2 regions of the Kushneria konosiri genome follow, and region 1 is predicted to be linked to the other one. Evidence: predicted binding sites of a transcription regulator. Region 1 holds the regulator's gene; the other holds the start of a gene.
The links. The regulator FNR, encoded in region 1, switches genes on or off when oxygen is low (the NO sensors DNR and NnrR bind a similar motif). The targets are predictions, from matches to a motif close to TTGATNTANATCAA.
Positions count from the first base shown of each region.

Region 2: a site for FNR is predicted at 2,857-2,870, ahead of B9G99_RS09040 (OmpW/AlkL family protein). Genes of this name have one in related genera too.

Region 1 is NZ_CP021323.1:1,644,941-1,651,097, reverse strand. It holds gene B9G99_RS07700 (carboxymuconolactone decarboxylase family protein) at 130-558, shown strand; gene hemN (oxygen-independent coproporphyrinogen III oxidase) at 665-2,077, shown strand; gene fnr (fumarate/nitrate reduction transcriptional regulator Fnr) at 2,191-2,934, shown strand; gene B9G99_RS07685 (DUF488 domain-containing protein) at 3,024-3,425, opposite strand; gene B9G99_RS07680 (alpha/beta fold hydrolase) at 3,614-4,555, opposite strand; gene B9G99_RS07675 (ParA family protein) at 4,666-5,400, shown strand; gene B9G99_RS07670 (DUF2780 domain-containing protein) at 5,453-6,112, opposite strand.
Region 2 is NZ_CP021323.1:1,953,298-1,959,454, reverse strand. It holds gene B9G99_RS09055 (putative nucleotidyltransferase substrate binding domain-containing protein) at 1-577, opposite strand, end outside; gene B9G99_RS09050 (DUF485 domain-containing protein) at 812-1,138, shown strand; gene B9G99_RS09045 (cation acetate symporter) at 1,135-2,802, shown strand; gene B9G99_RS09040 (OmpW/AlkL family protein) at 2,971-3,627, shown strand; gene B9G99_RS09035 (GGDEF domain-containing protein) at 3,654-4,853, shown strand; gene B9G99_RS09030 (Nramp family divalent metal transporter) at 4,946-6,157, shown strand, end outside.

The sequences.
Region 1 (6,157 bases):
GCACTATGGCAGGTTGCCAACCCTGCAAAAATTTAAACCGCGCTCAACTTTGTAAATACCGGCTGTGGATTAAATTTTGTCGAAAGCGTTAAATAGGACCAGATTCATACCATTTTGAGGTGCACACTCATGACCAGTGAACGACCCCGGCGAATCGATGCCACCGATATCTACCACACTACCCGTGCGGTACGACATTGCAGCCTCGACCCTTCCATTCGCTGTCTGGCAGAGCTTCGCACCTCGCAGATCAATGGCGGCTGCGATAACTGCGAAAACCTGCGGGTCAGCGAAGCCGAAGCACTGGGCATTGATGCCGACAAGCTGCGTGAGCTGGCACGCTGGGCCGACTCCGACCGCTTCACCGCTCGTGAACGTGCAGCGCTTGCCTGGTGTGAGTCCTTTACCCATTTTCGGCCGGTCGATGCCAGCACCCGCATGATGGCGATCACTACCTTCTCGCCGCGCGAACTGGCGGATCTGACCCTGGCCATCGAATTGACCAGCACCATGTCACGTGTGGCCCGTCACATGGATGACGACGCGCGCGTCGGTTGATTCATCATGCCCGGCCCCATCGGCCGTCATGATTTGATCCAGGTCAGACCCCGCACCCCTGATGCTCGTAGCATGGCATGATCACTGCCTGCCACGAGCATCCTTCATGTTGTCATCTGCTCCCCGACCCGCTCTCCCTGATGCGCAGTTCTCGCCGGATATCGAGCTGCTCAAGCGCCATGACGGCCAGGGCCCCCGCTATACGTCCTATCCGCCGGCCACCGCCTTTACCGATCACTTCGGCCCGACACAGCTGACGCAGGCCCTTGAGCGCAGCAACGCCACCGCGCGAGACCTATCGCTGTACGTCCATATTCCCTTTTGCCGACGCATCTGCTTTTACTGTGGCTGTAACCGCATTGCCACTCGTCAGACCGCCATGGCCGAGCCCTATCTGGACCGCCTGACCCGGGAGATGACCCTGATGAGGCGCCATCTCGACGGCGGGCGACGGGTCGAGCAGCTGCACTGGGGCGGCGGCACACCGACCTTTCTCGATCTGGACCAGATGAGCCGGCTGATGGATCAGCTGGGCACGCACTTCAATCTTTCCGACCATCCTGACCGCGATTTCGCCATCGAAATCGATCCTCGCGAGGCCAACGTTTATACGCTGCGTCATCTGCAGTCGCTGGGCTTCAATCGCCTGAGCCTGGGCGTGCAGGATCTGGACCTTCGCGTACAGAAGGCCATTAACCGGATCCAGCCACGCGAACTGAGCGAAAACCTGATCGATGAGGCCTACCGGCTGGGATTTCGCTCGCTGAGTCTGGATCTGATCTATGGCCTGCCGCATCAGAGCGTGACAGGTTTTGCCGAGACTCTGGATCAGGTAATCGACATGGCACCGGCCCGGCTCTGCGTTTTCAACTATGCCCACCTGCCCGAACGGTTTTTGCCACAGCGGCGCATCAACCGCGCAGACCTGCCGGATGCCGACACTCGCCTGGCCATTCAGTGCATGACGATCGAGAAGCTGACACAGGCCGGCTACATCCATATCGGCATGGATCACTTCGCAAGACCCGATGACAGCCTGGCCGTCGCGCAACGCGAGGGTCATTTACGGCGTAACTTTCAGGGGTACACCACCCACGCGCAGTGCGACCTGATAGGCCTGGGGGTGTCGGCCATCAGCCAGGTCGATGACGTCTATGCCCAGAACACCGCGCGACTGGAGACCTGGCAGACGGCCATCGACCACCCACGGCTGGCCACCTGCCGCGGGGTACGCCTGAGTGAGGATGACCGACTGCGCCGGCACGTGATTCATCGTTTGATGTGTGACATGCAACTCGATTTTGACGCCATCGAAGCCGACTTTGGCATCAGGGCGTCATACTATTTCGCTAATGTATTTGAAAGACTTGCCACCTTTCGGCGAGACGGTCTCATCGAATATGATAAGCACTTGCTTATGGTGACCCCAATGGGACGATTGCTGATCCGTCAGCTGGCCATGGCCTTCGATGCCCACCTTTCGACCGAACATCGTCAGCAGTTCTCACGGCTTCTCTAGAGGACAGGGCATGTTCGACGGGGCAAATGCCTCTCAAAGGACCAGAACGCGGGCACGACCTGTCACGAAAGCGCCCGGCACACCACTCACACGCAAAGGAAAATGCCAGGCCGATGACCTCCTCTCATCTTCACCAGACACGCTGCCAGACCTGCTCGCTCAGCTCACTGTGCCTGCCGCTTTCCCTGTCTCTTGACGATGTTGAGCAGTTCGACACGATCGTACGACGGCGCGCGCCGCTGACGCGTGGAGAGACCCTATACATGCAGGGTGAGGCCTTTGAAAATGTCTACGCCGTGCGCAGCGGCAGCCTCAAGCAGACCATCATCGACACCGATGGCGAAGAGCAGATCACCAGCTTCTACCTGCCCGGCGAACTGGTCGGGCTGGACAGCATCGACAGTGCCGTGCATCCCGGTTTTCTAACGGCGCTTGAGCGCACCACGGTCTGCGAGATTCCCTTCAAGCGGCTGGAAAGTCTCTCGGAGCATCTGCCGGAGCTTCGCCATCAGCTCTATCGCTGCATGAGCCGCGAAATTGTCGATGATCGCCGCCTGATGCGCCTGTTATCCAGCAAGAGTGCCGATGAGCGTCTGGCAAGCTTCTTTCATAACCTCTCGATCCGCTTTGATCGCTGCGGCCATAGCGCCGAGCGCTTTCGACTGCCAATGTCACGCAGCGATATCGGTACCTATCTCGGACTTGCGATCGAAACCATCAGCCGCGTGCTGGGGCGTTTTCAGCAGCAGGAGCTGCTCACTATTCAGGGGCGTCACGTAGAGATTCTGGATATGGCAGCGCTCAAGAAGCACGCCGGCATTATCGCGCCCTGCTGCAATGAGCGCCGTCGCGCCTGATTTTATGGGCAGGCTTTCTCACCGCCCTGCAGACAATAAAAAACACCCCGATCAAGTCGGGGAGTTTTGCTGTTCGTGTGGCGCCGGACTCAATGCGCCTCGGCCACTGCTTCGGGCTCGCTCTCCACGGCCTCACCGCGCAGCGCTTCAAGAATGACCTCACGAAGAATCGGCAGATGCGAGCCTTCCAGGTCACGGACGGCACTGACCAGCGTCAGTCGACGCTGACGCGCCTGATCCAGAAGCGGCTCGAGATCGCCCGGATTGAGCTCCAGACGATAGCGACGCTCAAAGGTCGCGCGATCGATTCGCCCGCTTTCCCAGGCATGGCGCAGTCGACGAGACGGTGCCACGGCGCGATACCACCGCTCGACCGACAGCTCCTCTTCGCGCTTGCCACGAGGCCATACCTGATCCACCAGCCAGCGCGCCCCATCCTGATGGGTCGAGTGCTGGTAGACGCGCTTGAGGCGAACATCACCAATAAGCATATTACCCCCTGAAATCATGTTCCCAGAGCTGAAAGCTCTTCTTCTTTTGAGGTGTCAGCCGGCCAAGAATACACCGGGTGCCAGGCCGTTTCACTCGATAAGGACGGCTCGGCACAGTCGGCACTGACCATGATTTCTCATCACTCCACGCCGGGCGAGTAACCCCGGGGCCCGGTCGGCGACAGGGCTCAATCATACTGCGGTGGGATATCCAGCCATGCCAGAATGGCCCTGGCCACCTCATCGGGAAACTCCTCGTGTACTGACAGGCGCCCGTGCGACAGCGATACGGTATCAACCCGAGGCAGTGCCCCCATGGCGCGCATTTCGGCCCGTGAGCGCGGCGGCATTTTCTCGCTGGTGATCAGGAGCGTGCGCGCACTGGCGCCCTTGAGCGCCGCCACACAGGCCTCGCGGCGGCTGAAAGGGTCCACGGCGCCGGTCACGAACCGGATCGAGCCATGACGCGCACCGGGCGTGCGGGCCACGCGGCGCTTGGCCGCCAGTCGCTCGCCGGACAGCCAGTTCGGCGTCTCATAGACGTGCTCGCCGGCCATACGACGCAAAAACCAGTTGCTGACGTTGAGCCGGTAGATACCGGCACCAATGACCGGGCGATCAAACCAGGTGCGTAGATGCCCAAACCAGGGCTTGTGCTCGCCGGCCATGGTGGGCAGCGGCCCACGCCAGGTCGGCGCGATCAGCACCAGTCGGTCGGCGGCGTCGGGGTGTTGCTCCAGATGGCGAATGACCATCCCGGCCCCGTGCCCGGCGGCGACGATCATCTCGGGCAGGAAGATGACCTCATCGAGCAGGTAGTCGATAAAGGCCGTCAGCATGGCCGGCGTGGCCTCCAGGAAAGGACGCGGGCGGTCGCCAAAGCCCGGCCAGTCCACCGAGACCGTGGTAAATCGCTCGGCCAGCCTCGTCTGCAGGGCATCCATTTCATGGCGCGTCGAGATGCTCGACAGCGCCGGCAGTATCAATACTTCCGGGCCCTGGCCACGGCGGGTTACGCCGACCTCGATGCTCATGCCCCCCCACGACCAGTGAAGCGTCTCTTCTGTCACATCGCCTTCCATGTCACCGCCTTTATTGCCTGAACAGCTGTCACCGTGATGCCCCATCATGACACAGTCTCCCTGCCATCGATGCCATGGCGCAGGCCCTGTCATCAAACCGTCATCACGCCGACACAGACTTCGGGTCTGACCCGGGCTCCATCAACAGGAACACTGATATGCAGATGCTGGCGCTTTACAGTATCAAGGGAGGGGTGGGCAAGACGGCATCCGCCATCAATCTGGCCACACAAGCAAGCCTTGCCGGACAGCGGGTGCTGATCTGGGATCTGGACCCGCAGGCCGCCACCACCTTTTATCTGCGCAACAAGCCCAAAATTCGCGGCGGCGGTGTCGAAAAGCTGGTCAAGGGCAAGGCCACGCTCGAGAAGACCATTCGCGATACCGACATGGCCAACCTTGATCTGCTGCCGGCAGGTCTTGAATCGCGAGAGATGGACACGCTGCTCGAAGGTCACAAGGCGAGTCGTCTGCGCAGGATGCTCAAACCGGTCAGTGACGACTACGATCTGGTCATTCTGGACTGCCCGCCGGGGCTGACGACCCTTTCTGAGCAGATTTTCTCAAGTGCTGATGCCCTGCTGGTACCGGTCGTGCCCACAACGCTGTCGATGAGAACCCTGACCCAGCTTCAGCAGTATCTGGACGAAGGACACATCAACACACCGCTGTGGCCCTTCTTCACACTGGTGGATCGACGTCGCAGGCTGCATCAGGACAGCATGACAGACTTTCACAAGCAGTGGCCGGCGAGGCTTTCGGCCAACATCCCCTACGCCAGCGCGGTCGAACAGATGGGCGTGCATCAGGCACCGCTGGTGCAGTTCGCTCCACGCACGGCCGCGGCGGTAGCCTATCGCCAGCTATGGGAGGAGATCTCGAGGCGTCTATGAGAGGAACATCCCAGAATCAGGAAGCCGATACCGACCTCCTGATGCCTCTATGCTAGCGTCCGACGGCGCCCCAGATGCTGCCCAGCGAGCTCAGCAGGTTATTCGAGACGCCCTGGCCCCCCAGATAATTCAGCATGACCGGCGCAAACTGACTGATCATGCCGGCATCCATCCCCAGCATGCTGAAGGCACTCGAGGTCAGCGACGACGTATTGCTGCTATTGCCGCTGCCGCCCATGCCGGAGAGCTTCGACAGCATCGACTGACTGCCCGACAGTGCCTGAGCGCTGGAGAGAAGCCCATCCACGCCGGGCGCCTGATTGGAGAGCTGGTTGAACTGATCATTGCCCAGCTGGCTTTTCGCCGCCGCCAGAAGCGCGGCTGAACCGCCAATGGCCTGAGCCTTGCTTACGCCCAGCTGACCGGTCAGCTGTTCGACAAGCTGTGAGGCCTGGCCCAGATTGGCATCGGTGGTGCCCACGGCGGCGGCCTGCTGCTGGCGCGGCGCATTGTCAGAATTCAGATACTTGCCGACCTGGGAGGCAAGCCCCTGTGAATCCTGCTGATACGCAGGCTGGGTCTGCTGACCCTGCGTATTCTGGCTGTTCATGGCCTCCATGGCCCGATTGACGTCCCCCAGATTGAACGCCAGCGCCGACGTCGACATGCCGATCAGACCTGCACCTGCCAGTACCGCGATTGTCTTTTTCAACGCTGTTCTCCTGCATGGGACGCGCCGAAGACCGACGCGTCCGAA
Region 2 (6,157 bases), 310 kb from region 1:
TCCCCTCCTGCTCTTCACTGAGGATCAATACACAGGTGACATTGTCTTCGCGCATGCGACGCGCCACCTCAACGATCGGCGTATGAATATCCACCATGGTTGGCTTGCGACGGATCAGACGACGCACTCGCGTGCTGCTCATCTGATTATCATTGCGCTGCTGGTCGACCGTGGCCTTGAGACGGTCGCCGCCGGTTTCGACAAAGTCGGCAAAATCGTCGTTGTCCGCCCGCAGCGATTCAAAAAGCTCGGCCGGGACGAAATAGATCAGCGTGTCTTCGATGGCGCGTACCGGGAACCGCACACGACGATTGCGCATGATGTCCGAGTAGCCAAAGATATCGCCTTCCACCAGGCGGTCGAACAGCTGGCCGCTGCGCTTTGATACTTCAACGGCGCCGCTGCGCACGTAGCAGAGCTCGTTGATTTCCTGATCCAGCGCCAGAATGTCGGTCCCGGCCTGGAAATAGCTGATCTCGACCTGGGTGGCCACCTGATCCAGCCATTCATCGCCGAGATATTCAAAGGGCGCGAACTGCGCCATGTGCTGGCGAATTTCCAGCTGTTCGATATCCATCCGCTTGCTGCTCCCTGGCTTGCCCTGCGTGTATCGCCATGACGATACATCGTCTTTGATGATTCTGCTCATGAAGCGTGTTGACTGCCTTTATGGTCGGCAGTGCTTTTGCCCCTGAACGTCTCTTTGGTCGAATCGCGACTAAAGTGCTCTGCTCTTTTGTCCCGTTTCCGCGCAAGTATTAGTGGCCCTGCACATAAAAACGGTCATACACCGGGACAACAAGGATGAGCCATGAGCGGACCAACGCACAACGATACCCAGTGGCGCGACATTCAGCGCAATGCCAGCTTCCAGGAGCTGGTGCAAAAACGCTCCCGCTTTGCCATGACGCTTTCCGTCATCATGCTGAGCCTCTACATGGCCTTCATCCTGCTCATTGCCTTCGCACCCGGCGTGCTGGGTACTCCGCTGGCCCAGGGCATGACCACCACCTGGGGCATCCTCATCGGTCTGGGGCTGATTCTTGTGGCCATCGTCCTGACCGGACTCTATGTGCGTCGCGCCAACGGTGAATTCGATCGCCTCAATGCCCGGGTGCTTGAGGAGATCAGCCAATGATGACCGCAGTATTCAAGCTGACACTGGTCGCCGCAGGCAGCCTGCTCACCAGTGCCACGGCCATGGCCGATGCCCTGACCGGCCCCGTGACAAGGCAGGCCCTCAATGTGCCGGCCATCATCATGTTTCTGATCTTTGTCGGCATCACGCTCTACATCACCTGGTGGGCCTCGAAAAAGAGCCAGTCGGCCTCGGACTACTACGCCGCCGGCGGCAACATCACCGGCTTTCAGAACGGGCTGGCAATTTCCGGCGATTTCATGTCGGCGGCCTCGTTTCTGGGGATCTCGGCGCTGGTCTTCACGTCAGGCTATGACGGCCTGATCTATTCGATGGGCTTTCTGGTCGGCTGGCCGATGATCATGTTTCTGATCGCCGAGCGTCTGCGTAACCTGGGGCGTTATACCTTTGCCGACGTCGCCTCGTTTCGTCTGAGCAAGCGACCGGTCAGAACGCTGTCCGCCTTCGGCTCACTGGCGGTGGTGGCGCTTTACCTGATCGCCCAGATGGTCGGCGCCGGCAAGCTGATTCAGCTTCTGTTCGGCCTCAATTATCACATCGCCGTGGTCGTGGTCGGCGCACTGATGGTCTGTTACGTGCTCTTTGGCGGCATGCTGGCCACCACCTGGGTACAGATGATCAAGGCCGCCATCCTGTTGTTCGGGGCCAGCTTCATGGCACTGATGGTACTGATGCATGTGGATTTCAGTCTGGAGGGGCTTTTCAATGAAGCGGTGGCCGTACATGCCAACGGCGCCTCGATCATGAGCCCGGGCGGGCTGGTCAAGGACCCGATATCCGCCATTTCGCTGGGACTGGCGCTGATGTTTGGTACTGCCGGCCTGCCACACATCCTGATGCGCTTTTTCACCGTCGGCAACGCCAAGGAGGCGCGCAAAAGCGTGTTCGTGGCGACCGGTTTCATCGGTTACTTCTACATTCTCACCTTCATCATCGGCTTTGGCGCCATCATTCTGGTGAGCACCAACCCGGCCTTCAAGGACAGCACGGGGGCGATCATCGGCGGGACCAACATGGTGGCGGTGCATCTGGCCAATGCCGTGGGCGGCAGCATTTTCCTGGGCTTCATCTCGGCGGTGGCCTTTGCCACCATCCTTGCCGTGGTCGCGGGCCTGGCGCTGGCGGGGGCCTCGGCCATTTCGCATGACCTTTACGCCGGCGTGATCAAAAAGGACAACGCCGACGAGAAAAGAGAAGTGCGCATTTCCAAGATTTCCGTACTGGTACTGGGGGTGGTCGCCATCGTGCTGGGTATCGCCTTTGAGACCCAGAATGTGGCCTTCATGGTGGGTCTTGCCTTCTCGATCGCGGCGAGCTGCAACTTCCCGGTACTGCTGCTTTCCATGTACTGGCGTCGGCTGACCACCCGCGGCGCCGTTATCGGCGGTGGGCTGGGGCTGATCACCGCCATCGTGCTGATGATTCTTGGTCCGACCATCTGGGTACAGGTGCTGGGCCATGAAACGCCGGTCTATCCGTACGACTATCCGGCGCTGTTCTCAATGGCGGTGGCCTTCATCGGCATCTGGCTGTTCTCGGTGACGGACAACTCCGCCTCTGCCGAGCGTGAACGGGCCCTGTTCGATGCCCAGTTCGTCCGCTCCCAGACCGGCATCGGCGCCTCCGGAAGCGTCGCCCACTAACTTCCTTTTTCTACCGTCTCTCTCCTTCGCCCTGCCCTGAGCAGGGCTTTTTTGTTCAGCCGGATCAATACCTGTCCGGCTACCGACGTTGTGGATACTAAAGTTTAGAAGCCGTCATGCCGCTATCAACATAACACAATGTTACAAAAGCGGAGTCACCGGCGCATCATGCTGTCATATCCCAGAGGGTTATCTCAGGTTGCAGGGGCGACGCTTGCCATGGCGCTGTGCGGGCCATTCGCGATGGCCGCCAATAGTCCTTCCGGGCTCATGCAGGGTGACTGGCTTGTCAGGGCAGGCGCGGCGCGCCTTGCACCGGTCGGCATGCAATCAAACATCCCTGTCATTGGCGGAAACGTCGAGACGCTGGATGAGACCGTGCCCACGCTGGATATCAGCTATTTTCTGACCGATCACTGGGCCCTTCAGGTGGCAGGCGGGATTTCCTCCACCGCTTACCGGCTGACCGATTCAGCGTTTGGTGATTTCGATATCGGCACCGTTAAAACCGCCACACTGGCGCTGATGGCGCAATATCATTTTCGACCGGGAGCCGCCCTGAACCCCTACCTGGGGGCTGGCGTGGCACGCTCTCATACGCTTCGGGTGAATCCAGCCGACAATATTCCCGATTTTGACGTCGAATCCCTCAACAGTGTGATGCTGGGTGCCGGGCTTGACTACCACCTGAGCGGCCGCTGGTTCGCCAGTGCTGCCATGGTGTATATCAGCGTGCCGACCTATCACTTTGAAGGCGAAGGATTCAGCGCCGAGGTTGACATGGACACGCTTCTCACGGGACTTGGACTGGGATATCGATTCTAGCTCGTTTTTAAAGGCCCGGAACCTGCGTGAGGTCACGCCACATCATGTTCATCCACCCCGAGATCCTTTACCTGATTGGTGGCACCAGTCGCTGCACCTTTATGGTGGTCTTTTTGACCACAGTGATCTGCCAGCCCGAAGAGCGCTGCCTGCGGCACTGGCTCACCTCTCTGATGGCATCAGCGGCAGGGTGTTTTTGCATGTCACAAAGCCCGAGCTATCCGGTCGCCCCTTTTCCTCTCTCATTGATCGCCACCACGCTTTTCTCCCTGAGCCTGGGTCTGGCCTGGAGCGGGCTGAGACGTTTCTATCATCGCAGCGTCCATCTACCGACCTTGATGGTGATTACCCTGACGCCGGGGATGTTGCACCTGCTATTGCTGTGGCTGGAGACCTCGCAGATCCTTCACATGTCCACGACCTTTCTGGTCACGGCCATCATGGCCGTGCTGGCCATGGTTGAAATCCTCAGACCACCCCGCAGGCGGATACTGTCGCAGTATGTGGTGGCAATGGCCTTTTTTATCTATTTTCTGGCCCTGTTTATTCCGCTGGCCATGCTGGTGACTGGTGTGATGACCATGGAGATGATGGTCAGCGGACAGGCGGCCATTCTGGCGGATCAAATTCTCTGCATCCTGATTCACTCGGGCTTTATTGCCATGACCAGCGAACGCTCCGGCATGACGCTCAAGCATCTGTCGGAGACCGATCAACTGACGGGGCTGTCCAACCGCCGTGGCTTGCAAAGCGCATTGAAAAGACAGAAAGCACTTTATCGTCCCGGTCAGGTCCTGAGCATGATCATCATCGATCTTGATCATTTCAAGGCGATCAATGACCGGCTGGGACATGATGCCGGCGATGCCGTACTCAGGCAGTTCTCACAGCATCTGATCGCCATCACTCGTTGTCAGGACATGGCCGTCCGGTGGGGCGGCGAAGAGTTTCTGATTCTGCTGCCCGACACGCCTGTTGAAAAAGCCGCCCTTCTTGCCGAGCGTCTGCGGGCGCGGGTAGAAGGCACGCCCTTTGCGCTCGAACCAAAAGCACTGAACATCACCATCAGCCTCGGCGTGGCCGTCACTCCCGCCAATACCTGCGATTTCGACTCGGTGCTTCAAAATGCCGATGAGGCGCTTTATAAAGCCAAGCGTGAAGGCCGCAATCGGGTCTGTTGCCACGACCCATCTTCTCTTTCGAGGCCGCTGGCAGTTCAGGCCTGACGCCTTGATGCAACTCCACATGACATCACCTCTCGCATCAGGCATGGCAATTGCATGGGAAAGCATCATGCCCATCTGCCAGGAGGCCTGCCATGAAAACCGTGTCCACTCACGACAGCGCGCTTTACCAGGAGCGCGTATCACCAGGGATCGTTGAACGGCTGAAAGCGCTGGGCCCCGGCGCCATGGTCGCAGCCTGCATTCTCGGCCCCGGCTCGATCACCACGCTATCGGTCGCCGGTGCCGAATATGGCTTCGTCCTGCTCTGGGCCGTGCTGGGCGCCTCGGTGGTGGCCTTTTGCTTTCAACGTCCGGTGATTCGCTTTACTCTGGCCACCGGAATGACGGCCATGGAAGGCATTCGCCAGCGCATGGGCCGAAAGTGGGCCATTACGCTCTACATTGCACTCCTTTTGGGCGCCGTGGCCTTTCAGGCCGGCAACTTCACCGGGGCGGCGCTGGCACTCAACTATCTTTTACCCTCGATCCCCATTCTTGCCTGGGTGGGCATTCTGGCCATCGCTGCGCTGTTGATGTGCTGGGTCGGCATCTATCGCCTGCTGGAAAACATCAATCGGGCCATTGTCGCTCTGATCGTTCTATCGTTTGTCCTGACCCTGGCGCTGGCCGGCCCGAATCCCGGTGAAGTGGCCGCCACCGGCTTCTCGTTTCAGATCCCTGAAGGCAACTACTGGCTGATTCTCGCCCTGATCGCCACCACCCTGCCGCCCAACACCGTGCTGGGACTGTCGGCTTTCATCAAGCGCAAGTATTCAGGCGATACCACTACGCCGCTGGACAAGCGTCTGGCACTGTCACGCTTTGACCATACGACCAATGTGATCATTACCGGCGTGGTGATGGTCGCCATCTTCCTGTGCTCGGCAGCCGCCCTTCACCCGCTGGGTACCAGCGTCTCCGGGGCGGCTGACATGGCCGGTCAGCTCACCCCGGTGCTGGGGCAATATGCCGGCGTGCTGTTCTCGCTGGGATTATGGGCCGCCGGCTTCTCTTCGGGGCTTTTCAATATCGCCGTACAGCCGCCGCTGCTGGGTGAGGCGACCGGGCGACACGAGCGTGCGCGCAGTTCGCGTAATCGGGGGGTCATGCTGCTGGCTGCGCTGGCACCGGTGGTTATCGTGGCACTGTTTGGCAGCACGCCCATCGAACTGATTCTGACGGCACAAATGATCAACGGTCTGCTGCTGCCAGCGATCGTCGGCTCGATCTGGGTGTTGTGCAATCAGCGAACGCTTTTGGGCGCGCTCGCCAATACGTTCAGACAAAACCTGGTCTATGGCGGG